2 regions of the Clostridium budayi genome follow, and region 2 is predicted to be linked to the other one. Evidence: riboswitches for the same ligand, from Rfam matches in the RefSeq annotation. Region 2 holds a riboswitch; the other holds the start of a gene.
The links. A riboswitch is a leader RNA that binds a small molecule or an ion and turns the genes downstream of it on or off. The one in region 2 is predicted to bind cyclic di-GMP.

Region 1 (6,677 bases), 1.0 Mb from region 2:
GCTACAAGTGAAATAGAAGTAGATACGATAGTATTTGCTATAGGTCAAGGTGTTGAAGGAGGATTTGCTAAAGATATATTAGTTCAAAGACCAAACACTACATTTGAATGTAATAAAGAAACATTACAATCATCTTCAAATGAGAAAGTATTCTTAGCAGGAGATGCTTCAGGTGAATCAGTAATAGTTATCCAAGCTATGGCTACTGGTAGAAGAGCTGCTCAATCTGTTATAAGATTCTTAAATGGACAAAGTTTAACAGAAGGAAGAGAGTTAAAAGATACTTGGACTTATGAAACTAAGTTACAAATGCCAACTGATTGGGCAACAATAACTGGTAAGAGAGAAGATATGGAAGAGTTAAATCCAGTAGAAAGAATTAAATCATTTGATGAAGTTGCTTTAGGGTATACTAAAGAAGAAGCTACAAGAGAAGCGGATAGATGTAGACAATGTCAATGTAAGCTTTGTATGAAAGAATGTATAATGCTTAATGACTACACAGATTGTCCAAAAGCTTTATTTAGAGAGTATTTAGAAAAAGGCTATGAGAATATGGATGATATGATAGCATATTCATGTAATGAATGTAACCAATGTACATTAAAATGTCCAAAAGAGTTAGATTTAAAAGTGAACTTTAGAGCTATAAAAGAAGCATTTTCTGAAGAAAATGGTGGAATAACACCATTAGAATCATTAAAGGTAAGTGATGACGCTCAAGAAAAAGAGTGCTCAGAAGAATACTGTACAACAGTTGAAGCTACTTCAGTTGACAAAGTAAAAGAAGAGAAAAAAGCTAAGAAGAAAACTAAATATGTATTTGTACCAGGATGTACAGTACCAGCTTATACTCCAGATGGCGTAGAAAATGTTTTAAGACATTTAAAAGATTCTTTAGGAGAAGAAAATGTTGGGGCATTACTTCAATGTTGTGGTAAAGTAACTTACTTAATTGGTGAAGAAGAAAGATATGAAGAAAGAAATAAAAAAGCTGTAGATATATTAGATGAAATGGGAGCAGAAGTTATAATAACTGTTTGTCCATCATGTTACAAAGTTTTCAGCGAGACAGCTAAGAATCAAAGAGTTATAGCTTACTGGGATTTAATGAAAGATTTAATAGGAATTCCAGCAGAGGCTAAAGGAGTAGGATTAGGTTCAGATGTTATATTTAACATACATGATTCATGTGTAACTAGAGATGTAACTTCACATCATGAAAGTGTAAGATGGATTTTAGATGAGTTAGGATACAATTGGGAAGAAGTCGAAAGAAATGGTAAAAACACTAGATGCTGTGGTGTTGGTGGAATGGTATGTAGCTCAAATCCAGAGTTATACGAGAGAGTATACACTAGAAGAGCTAATGACTTTAATCAAGATAATATAGTAACTTACTGTGGTTCATGTAGAGGAACTATGCAAGCTGCTGGTAAAGATTCAATTCATATTTTAGATCTTATATTTGGAAGAAAATATACTAAAGATCAAGCAAAGGTAAGAGGATATAAAACAGAAGAAGAAATGTGGGCTAACAGATTAGAAACTAAAGAAAGATTAAATAAATTTAAAAAATAATTTTTTAGAATATTATTGGTGATTTAAATATTAAAAACACATAAATAGTTTTATGGCTATTTATGTGTTTTTTTATTCTTTTTATTAGATATTTCATTATTCTTTTGCAAGGCGTAGCACTTCTTCATAGATTTGGATCATTACCATTTAGAAACGGGATTTTGGAAAGTATAGTTAGAACTTGTAGGATACCTTGAGAAAGATAAATATTCTTCTCTTATTATACTATCAATAACATAAAAGCCACTTTGAGGAAAAGAATAAACAAGATGTTCTTTGCAAAGAGTGTCATATGCTTAAAAAATATTTTATAATTAAAATCATGCCATTTTTTTTATCAAATTCTGATAATAAATCGTATAATTTTACAAAAGTGTTGATATATGACTAAAATGGTGATAATATGTTAAATATATAAATTTAATAGGCAAATTTAGGGAAACCTAAAGACGCAAAGCTATAGGGACTAAGGTTTATAATTATGTCAGCCAGTTGCCAAAGAGTACATTATACTTTTTGTTTTTTAATTATTAGTATTAGTACATTCATTAAATATTTAGTGATATGAAAAATACTTATTAATAAGTAGAATATTAAAGTTACTCTAAAAGAGTAACTTTTTTTAATGTATTTCTGACGGTAGTAAAAATCAGGGGGTAAAGATGAATAAAAGGAAAATAGCTGCTTTAATAGCATCAGTAGTAATTATTAATTTTTCAGCACCATCAGTAGAGGTTTTAGCTGATGAAGTATCAAAAAAGGTAACTGCAATAGTAGAAACTAAATCTACTAAAGCAACTATAAGTAAATTTGAACTGTTAAATAACAGTAATATAGGTTCTTATGATAATGTTTTCAAAATGGATAACTCTAATATTGAATCTATAACAAACAATGGTGGTAGGTATAGTAATTCAACTATTGATAAATCTATAGATGGAAATTTTAGTACGCATTGGGAAACAGGAAATCCAAATAATTCTGAATTTACAAATGAAGTAGTATTTAAATTAAAGGAAGAGACAACTTTAAACAGAATAGTATATGCAGCAAGGCAGTCATCAGCTAAAGGTAAAGGTTTTGCTAAGGAGTTAGAAATTTACGGATCACTTACTGATGATGGTGATGATTTTAGATTAGTATGCAGTGGCGAGTATACAGGGTCTACTGGAGATACGGTAGAAATTAAATTCAATAATACAAAATTTAAAAGAATAAAGTTTAAGTTTACAAAAGCTAATGAAAATTAGGCTTCAGCGTCAGAATTTATGTTTTATAAAGAAGATAAAATAAGTGATAAAATGAAGAACTTATTTACTGATGAAACAATGAGTAAAGTTAGTGCAGAATTTAATAGTATAGAAAAGATAAATGCTTTAGATGCGGAAGTGAAAAATCATCCGTTATATAACATGTTTAAAGAAGATATAGAAAATGCAAAGTTAATTGTAGAAAATAATAAGGTTACTTATACTGATGCAAAAGTATCTAAATTTAAAGATATGAATAGTGAGGTACTTCCTAAGTATGATGCTATTTATAAAGTGCCAAAGAGTAAAGTAAAATCAATAACTACAAATGGTGGTCAATATGCAAGTGAAGCTATAACTAAGGCAATGGATGGAGATATAAATACAAAATGGCATTCTGGAAAGCAAAATAGTGAAGGCTTTACTAATGAAGTAATAATAGAGTTAAATGAATTAACAAAATTAAATAGAGTAGTATATACTGCACCTCGCGGAACTAATAGAGGGTTTGCAGAACAATTTGATATTTATGCATCAAGAACTACTAAAGGTGATACTTTTGAATTAGTATCAAGTGGATCATCAAAAGTAACACAAGATTCTATAGAAATTAGATTTAATCCTACAGAATTTAGGAGAGTTAAGTTTGTATTCAAAAAAAGTTATGAAGACTGGGCTTGTGTAGCAGAATTTGGTCTATATACTCAAGATAAAGTAGCAGAAAAAATGGATAGATTATTTACAGATAGTACAATGGGCACTGTAAGTGAAGAATTTAATACTATTGAAAAAATAAAAGCATTAGAAGAGGAAGCAAAAAAGCATCCATTTTATGAAGACTACAAAGAAGATATAGAGAATGCTATCACAATACTAAATAGTAGTGAAATAATTTATAATGATGCTAAAATAAAGAGTTTTAATGTAGATGCTGAGACACTTAAAAAATATGAAAATCTGTTCAAAGTACCTTCTGATAAAATAAATAAAATAAGTAATAATGGTGGTCGTTATTCTAACTTAGTTATTGAGAATGCAATAGATGGTGATATAAATACAAGATGGCATACAGGCAAGCAAAATACAGATACTTTCAAAAATGAAGTAATTATAGAACTTAAAGAAATTATAAAGCTTAATAGAATAATGTTTAAAGCTTCTTTAGGAACAAATAGAGGATTTCCTGAAAAGTTTGAAATATATGCATCAAATACATCTAAGGGAGATAATTTTAAATTAGTATCAAAGGGTGCAACTAGTGCAACACAAGATACATTAGAATTTAAATTTCACCCAACTGAATTTAAAAGAGTCAAATTTGTGTATGCAAAGGGATATGAAGATTGGGCAACTGCTGCTGAGATATCTCTATATAAAGAAGATGAATTAAATGATAAAGTACACAACCTGTTTGAAGACACTTTAATGACTAAAGTATCTGATGAATATAACACAATAGAAAAGTTAGATGGTCTAGCAAAAGAAGTTAAAGGGCATCCATTAGAAGATGAACTTATAACTATTATAAATTTAGCTAAGAAAATCGTAAATGAGCCAGGAAAAGCAGAAGCATCTGTTTGGGAACTAGAAAGTAGAGGGAATTCTATTAAAGAATCTCAAAAGAGAAAGGTATGGAACTTCCAAGACTGGCAACCAACAGGATATGCTGCAAAATCAGGAGAAGTAATAAATGTTTATGTTGATGTGGAAGATGGAAAGCCAACACCGCAATTAGTATTTAAGCAAATGGATAGCCAACATAATGGACAAGTTATTATAAATTTAAATAAAGGTAGAAATGTAATAACAGTACCTGAATTACCAACTGGAGAGTTAAGACCAGAAACTTCAAAAGCAGGAGTATTTTATACAAATAATCCATACACACCTGAAGAACAAGGAAGAAAACCTAAGATCAGAATAGAAGGAGCAAGAACATACCCTAATTATATAAAAGGTGTTAACACTGATGAAGAAGTTATGAAAGATCTTGAAAATTATGTAGAACTATTAAATGAAGATCCGAATCTTCCAGATGTATTTGATGTATTTAGTGATAAAACATTAGTAAATGTGAAGGCAACGTATGCTCTAGACTGGTTTAAGAAAAATAATAAATTACCAAGTGAAACTGCAAATAAAAGTGATGAAGTAATTAAAGAAACTATGAAATTCTGGGGATTTGATGGCTCTAGTGAGGTTAATTCTGACTTTAATTTTAGGTATATAACTATGGTTAAATGGTTAGATAATGGAGGCTTTATGAATGCTGGAAATGGAATAACAGGTTTCAATAAAGCTGAGCAAGGTGCAGTATTAGATGTAAATACAGGCTGGGGATTAATGCACGAAATGGGCCACAACTTTGATACTAATAATAGAAGTATAGGAGAAGTAACAAATAATATACTTCCGCTTCATTTCGAAAGAATAAAAGGTGAAACATCTAGGATAACTAAACAAAATTTATGGGAAAAAAATATATTACCAAAGGTAGCTCTAGAAGATTATTCTAATAATGAGTATTATCCTGAAAGTGATATAACTTTATTATCTCATATAGCTCCATTATGGCAGTTACAACTATATGATGAAACATTCTGGCCAAAATTCGAACAAGAATTTAGAAGTAAAAATATAGGTGGAGGAGACTGGGATAACAAGCATAATGCATGGGTTAAAGTAGCATCAGATGTATTAAAATTAGATTTATCTGAACATTTTGCAAGACATGGAATGGATGTGTGGGAAGAAACTAAAGAATATACATCTAAGTATCCTAAACCATCTAAGAAATTATGGTATGCAAATGATAGAATGTATTTAAATAAAGGTGGAGTATTTACAGATGATGTTAAATATGAAGCAAATGCAAAAATAGTAAATAACAATGAGGTAGTGCTTAATTTTTCAATAGATGAAGCAAATAAAAATAATGTTATAGGTTATGAAATATTTAGAGATGGTGAAACAATAGGATTTACATCAACAAATAGTTTTACTGATAGAAAAGCTACTTTAGGTAAAAACCATAATTATACAGTAGTAGCTTATGATAATGAGTTAAATGCTAGTAAGCCTTATGATTTAAATTTACATGCTCCAACTATTAATGTAGAATCAAATGTTATTTTAGCTCTTAATGAAAGCTTTAATCCATTAGATTATGTAAAAGCTTATAATTATGAAGGAAATGATATAAGTAATAAAATCAAAATAGTTAAAAATGATGTTAATACATCAAAAAAAGGTTCGTATGATGTAACTTATCAAGTAATTGATGAAGGTGATACAAAGACAAAAAAACTTAAAGTCCAAGTTGTAAGTGAGTATGATTATTTATCAGATTTTGAATGGAATTCTGCTGAAACTCAATGGGGATCTCCAAGAAGAAATACCAATATTAAAGGTAGAGTAAATGGAGAAGTAAAAGAATTTGAAAAAGGATTTGGTATACATGCAAATGGTAAAATCATATATTCATTAGAAGGTAAAGAATATGATAGATTTGTAGCACAAGTTGGTGTAGATGTAGGAATACCAGCACAAAATAACTCTAGTATAACATTCAATATTATAGGTGATGGTAAAACTTTAGCATCAACTTCAGTTTTAAAGCATGTTGATAACTTAGTTGGAATAGATGTTCCAGTTTCAGGAGTTAAGGAGTTAATAATAGAAGTAACTGATTCTGGAAATGGAAATACTTCAGACCATGGAATAATAGTTAATCCTAAATTAACTACAAATAATGCAAAACCTAGAATAACTGCTAAGGATAAGATTTATAAAATTGGTGAGACTGTAGATTTTAAAGAAGGGGTTAGTGCAAGGGATGCAGAAGAT
Region 2 (6,677 bases):
GGTGTTTTACTTGTACCATGAAGTCCATTTGTTCCACCTTGAACGTTTTCCCAGCCTCTAGTATAGTATGGGATTCCCATAATTATTTTTTCAGGAGGAAGAACTCCGCGATAATATCTATATGCCCAGTCCATACAAAGTACAGGCATTAACATATTGGCAGTTTCTTTATCTGCAGGGTCTGGGTAAATGTTAGCTAAGTTTTCAACAAATTCATTCCATCCACCATGGAAATCATAAGACATAACACTTAAGAAATCTAGATATTTTGCATATTCATTTGAAGAAACGCCACCAAGTACCCATGAAGATGCAGTTACTGCAGCTGTTAATAAATAAGGTTTGTTATCTTCAGCAGAAGCTTTATCTAATTTTTCTCTTAAAGTTTTCATCATTAAATTATATCTTTCATTGATTGTTTTTCTTCTAGGTTCTGAAACATCAAAATCGTCAGGATTTCCACTTTGTGAAGTAGAGGATGGATATTCAAAGTCTATATCGACCCCATCAAAACCATATTGTCTAATGAAATCAACACATGAATTTGCAAAGGTTTCGATTCCTTCATCAGTATCTAACATAGTGTAAAAGCCTCTAGAGCCAGCCCAACCACCAACTGATATAAGTAAATCTACGTCAGGATATTGTTTTTTCATAGTTTGTAATAAATTGAAATGTCCTTTATAAGGGAGGTTTTTATCTAATTCTAAAGGTTTTCCTTTGTGTGTTATATTAATGTCTTTAAAGTCCTCTTCAATTGCAGCATGTTTATCACCAAATGCTATTTTATTTGTAGCTGGATCAACCATTGCAAATGAATATTGAATATGAGTTAGATAGTCCCACTGAAGATCACCTACATCGAAATACCCTTGGGCTTCACTTTTATAAGCCCATTCAGGGAAGTACCCAACAACTTTTCTCTCAAGCTGTTTTTCTTTTGAAACTTCTACTTTCTTTTCTTGAGTAATGGTTTTCGCAGAAACTGGAGATGTGAATGTTGAAAATGCTACGGCTGTCACTAAAAGAGAAGATAAAACCTTTTTTAGTTTGCCTTTTTTCATTTTTAGGACCCTCCTTAAATATTAAATTTTAGTACTCTCTTTTATAATATAACTTGTGGTAAATATTTACAATGGGTTTTAGTAAAAATATTAAATTTTAATGAAAAAAATTAACGACAAATTTAGTGAGAATAAAAATTTTTTAAAGAAATATGGGGAGTTAATTGCCATATTAAGAAGGAATGAATATAATATTAACAATTTTGTTAACATATTGACAATATTTTCTTAGGGGCATAGACTTAAAATAGTTGGCGCCACAGTATGAAAATATTAATTTATATTAAGTTCAGCAGGAGGCAAAACTCCCTCTGGATAAATTTATTTTATAAAGAGGTGAATTGTAATGGGAATCAAGGATACCATAACAAAAGGAACAAAAGAAGCAATAATAAAGGCTGGAGTACAAATATTAGAAAAAGATCCTGAAAATAATGTGGACAAGATATTTAGTATTATTAGAAAAGGCATAAGAGATGAATTTTCTAAAGAAGGAATAGATGAAGTAGAAAGATACTACAATGAAATACCAGTAGTACATGATTTTATTCAAGATATACTTAAAACTACAAATAAGAATTGTTTAACAAAATTCTTTGCAAACTTTGTTGGAAACTCAATGTGGTATGGAATACCAAAGAGAGAAAAAATGGGAAAAAAATTAGATACTAAAATACCATATACAATTTTAATAAGTCCATCAATGAGATGCAACTTAAGATGTACTGGATGCTATGCTGCAAACTATAGTAAAAAAGATGATATTCAATTTGAAGAAGTAGATAGATTAATAAAAGAAGCAAGAGATTTAGGGATATACTACATAGTAGTTTTAGGTGGAGAACCTTTCTTTAATGAATCAATGCTTGACATATATGAAAAATACAATGATATGTATTTCACACCATTTACAAATGGTACTTTATTTGATGAAAAACTTGCAAATAGATTAGCTGAACTTGGAAATGTTATGCCAATGTTCTCACTTGAAGGTTTTAAAGAACAAACAGAAGGTAGAAGAGGAGAAGGCGTATTTGACTCAGTTATGAAAGGAATGGATCTTTTAAGAGAAAAAGGAATACCATTTGGAGTTTCTTCAGCAACTGCTAGAAATAATATTGATATTGTAACTTCAGATAAATATATCGATATGTTAGTAGAAAAAGGTGCTAGAATGATATGGTACTTTATGTTTATGCCAGTTGGTGATGAACCTATAAAAGATATGGAACTTATGTTAACTCCAGAACAAAGATTAAAACTTGGGAAAAGAACTAGAGAAATTAGAATGAATAAAAAGATATTCCCAATAGATTTCTTTAATGATGCACCTTACGTTGGAGGATGTATTGCAGGAAAATACTACTGCCATATAAACTCTAAAGAAGATGTTGAACCATGTATTTTCTCTCATTTTGCTACTGATAATGTAAAAGGTAAACCACTTGCAGAAGTTTTCCAAAGTGCTTACTTTAAAGAATTAAGAAAGAGACAACCATATAATAAGAATTTATTAATGCCTTGTCCTATGATAGATAATCCAGAGCAAATAAGAGAAATAGTAAAGGTTACTGGTGCAAAAGCTACACATCCAAGTGCTGAACTAATGGTGACAGATAAAGAATTCATGGATAAATTAGATAATCTTGCTAATGAATTTAGTAAATATGCAGAAAAGGAATTTAAAGAAGAATTCAACGGAACAGGAAATTATGATTTCTCAAGAGGCTAAAACTAAATAAAAGGATTAATAGAAGAACCATCTAAAATAGTAGATGGTTCTTCTATTAATATAATAAATTACTTTTCAATATTAATATTGAAGATGTTAATTAATAATGTATACTTAATAGTATATTAATAAAACTACTATTATAAAGAGGAGGTACTATATCATGAGTAGTATGGAATTATATAGGGATATGATAGAGATATACAGAGAAGCGGACTTAGAATGTAACTGTAAACTTACTAACATTCTTCAAAAAATAAATAATAAAGGTGCATTATTAACAGCAAAAGAGCTTATAAGAGAAGATATAAAGGAAGATGGATTAGATGTACTAATGAAATGTGGAAGAGAAGATATATCATTAGAGAGTTTAATATTAAGCAATAAATATAAAGATTTATTTAATGATGAAGATAGAGAAATATGTAGAGATAGACTTAAGAATGCAAAAGTAGAAGAATAAAAAGTCCTAAGGGGCTTTTTTATTTTATTCATATTTAAATAAAAAAGGTGTAATAAAAAAGTACAAATATGGTACTAAAGTAATATTTTATGACAATTTGTAAATAAAGTGTTAAAAATATATTGAAATTATGAACTATATAGTATATGATTTTAAATGTAGCAACACTCAATTAAATATTCCTTATGAGGAATTTCTAAATTAATAAAATTTAACAAAGGAGGAAGTTTAGGGAGAGAGAAGTTTAATGTACTATCTAATGATAGTTTTTTATAGCAAGCATATTAAGTTAGGGTACATCTCATTATGAGATATTTCAATTATGAGATTAAAGGTTTAATGTTGCATTACTTGTGGGGGCAAGAAGCAGCAAAGTATTAAAGTATTTTATGAGAGTTTTTTCGCGATGAGGTTAAAGGGAATCGCGTGGGTTTATGGGTAAAAGAATAATATGATTATAGAGCAGTTTAGTATAAGGGAAATACTAGACTGCTTTTCGTTTATATATTTTTAATAAATTGTAAATACGTTGACATAAAATATATTATTTATATAGACTATATTATGAAGTATTTTATAATAAATTTAGATACAAATGAAAAAGAGGTATATTTATGAAGAAAAGAAAAATTAGTAGTGTTATTGGGAATTGTATATTTTATTTATTTATAATTGCTGTAATAGCAGTTTGTGCAATTAGCATTACTGGAAGCAAGGAAGGAAAACATCCTAGTATATTAGGATATAGTAGTTATTATATTTTAACTGGAAGTATGAAGCCTAATATAAATCCTGGTAGCCTAGTTATAGTAAAGAATGGTACGGATCAAGACATAAAGGCTGGAGATGTAATAACATTTCAAGGTAAAGAAGCTAACAACATAATTGTTACTCATAGAGTTAAGCAAGTTATAAATGGAGGAAAAGAATTTATAACTAAAGGGGATAACAATAATACAGTAGATCCAGTAGCTATAGAAAGAAGTCAGGTAATTGGAAAGGTAATGTTCCATATACCTTATTTAGGGGAAGTATCACAATTTATACAAAAGAATTTAGTAGTTATAATAATCATTATATTAGCTATTTTCGGAATATCTTTTGTATTAGATAAGAAAAAAGGAACAAAGAAGTCTTAATAGGCTTTTTGTTCCTTTTTGTCGAAAAGCATATAAAAATGTATAAAATGAAAACAAATATTTAATAATTTTTGAACTTTATTGATAAAAAAATATAAAAATGGTATTATTTACGTGAAAACAGTCATAAAAATTTGATAGAAGCTATGAAACATATTCTGTATATGGGCACTTGGGATATGTGGAGCTAGTAGTGCAACCGGCTAATTATTTTTATTCTAGTAATAAGTAATTAGTCTTTTTTTATGTGAAAAATAATTAAATAATAGAAGCATTGAAATATATCCTGTATATGGGCACTTGGGGTATGTGGAGCTAGTAGTGCAACCGGCTAATATACTTATTTGTAAAGCTTAGCCTATTTTTTAGGCAAAACACTTACAGAAATATCTATATTTTGAAAAAAATACAAAGGGAGAGGATACATATGAAAAAGAAAAAAATAATAAGTGTTATAGCAGCAGTAGCGGTAGTAGCGTCATTAGCGGTAGGATCATTAGCATACTTTACTTCAAAGGAAACTGTTAAAAACTCATTTAGTACAATTGGTCAAGGTAATGAAGATAAAGGCGGAGATGCTGGAATAGATATAGTAGAAGATTTTAAACCAGAGCAAGCAAAAAATATGATTCCTGGAGATACAGTAAATAAAGATGTTCAAGTAGATAGTACAGCAAATTATCCACAATTTATAAGAGTTAAATTAGATCCAAATTGGGTTGATTCAAATGGTAAAATAAATGTAGATTTAAATTCAACAGATAAAGACGATATAATTTTAAATTGTGTCAATACATCAGAAAATATGGAAAATAATAAATGGTTTAAAGCAGGGGATTACTATTATTATATTGCATCAGTACAACCAAAAGGACAAACTGGAGATAAAACAGCCAGATTATTAGATTCAGTTACATTAGCAAGTGATACTGAAAAATCAGTATTAGGAAACGGATTTACAGTTGATGTAACAGCGGAATCAGTCCAAGCATCAAATGATGCAGTAGAACAAACATGGAAAGATGCTCCATCAAATGTAATAGCTAAATTAAAATCATTACAAATGCAAGGTAAAACTGAACAAAATACAACAACTAAATAATTAGATGTGTTTAGGAGTGATATTATGAAAAAAGTATTAAAAATCTTTGTAATATTAATTTCACTTCTTTTAGGAATATCAACTAATGGGATGGCAAAAGAATTGCCATCCTATAATATTACATTAGATGGAGATAGGATACATTTTATTTACACTAAAGATAATAGTGATAAATTTTTACAGGGCAAAAATATGATGCCAGGTGACTCTGTAAGCGGAACACTTACTATAGAAAACCATCTAAAAGAACCATTTAACGTATTTCTAAGAGCTGAAAGAGTCGGGAAAAAGGAGAAAATTGATTTAGCAAAGGTTTTAAATCTTGTAGTAAATTATAATGGAAACAATATATATAACGGAAGTGTTAGTGGAGAAGATGGACTAAGAAAAGATATAAACCTTGGAGTAGTAAATCCAGGAGAAAGAAAGGTCTTAGAAGCAAAAGCAATACTTGATGGAAATGCAACTGATAATAAATATAAAAATAAAAAATTAGATGTTAATTGGGTTTTTACTGCTATAGGTACTAATGATAATTCAAAGATAATATCTAGTGATAATAAAAATACAATAAATGACTCCACAAATAATAATATACTACAAAATGGGTTTAATAAAATAAAAGCTATAATTCCTAAAACTGGGTATAATGGTATGTTTGGAGTTGGAGCTATACTTATAATTTTAGGAATAATATTATTAGCAATTAAGGTTAGAAACTCTAGAAAAGAAAAGGCTTTATAGCTAAATAATATTAATTGGAGTGTATTTAAATGAAAAAAGTAGGAATAGCAATAGCAACAATTATTTTAACAATTACTACAGTTGCATCTTTAGCATATTTAACTTCAAAAGAAAGTGTAAAAAATAGTTTTGGAATAGGTAAGATTGAAGCAACTGTAGTTGAAAACTTTGATGAAAATAATGCGAAGGATTTATCAACAAATAAATCGATAGAGAAAACTGTAGCAGTTACTAATACAGGTAAAAATCCTGAAATAGTTAGGGTTATAATTAATCCACAATGGAAAGGAAAATCTAATGATAATAATATACCTGTATCAGCTTCAAATCAAGTTAAACTTAATTTTAGAAAAGGATTTGAGAATGATTGGATAGAAGGAAAAGATGGATATTATTATTATAAACATATATTAAAGCCTAAGAATAACAATAC

Region 1: another riboswitch for cyclic di-GMP. It lies ahead of ACZ5TJ_RS12150 (discoidin domain-containing protein); the one in region 2 lies ahead of ACZ5TJ_RS02610 (BsaA family SipW-dependent biofilm matrix protein).

The regions. Positions count from the first base shown of each region.
Region 1 is NZ_AP042456.1:2,525,564-2,532,240, reverse strand. It holds gene ACZ5TJ_RS12155 (FAD-dependent oxidoreductase) at 1-1,581, shown strand, start outside; cyclic di-GMP riboswitch class I at 1,998-2,081, shown strand; gene ACZ5TJ_RS12150 (discoidin domain-containing protein) at 2,244-2,831, shown strand; gene ACZ5TJ_RS12145 (NPCBM/NEW2 domain-containing protein) at 2,883-6,677, shown strand, end outside.
Region 2 is NZ_AP042456.1:551,064-557,740, forward strand. It holds partial or broken gene ACZ5TJ_RS02590 (glycosyl hydrolase family 18 protein) at 1-1,064, opposite strand, end outside; gene ACZ5TJ_RS02595 (radical SAM protein) at 1,411-2,796, shown strand; gene ACZ5TJ_RS02600 (hypothetical protein) at 2,960-3,259, shown strand; gene ACZ5TJ_RS02605 (signal peptidase I) at 3,874-4,398, shown strand; cyclic di-GMP riboswitch class II at 4,529-4,612, shown strand; cyclic di-GMP riboswitch class II at 4,657-4,740, shown strand; gene ACZ5TJ_RS02610 (BsaA family SipW-dependent biofilm matrix protein) at 4,826-5,500, shown strand; gene ACZ5TJ_RS02615 (hypothetical protein) at 5,525-6,244, shown strand; gene ACZ5TJ_RS02620 (SipW-dependent-type signal peptide-containing protein) at 6,274-6,677, shown strand, end outside.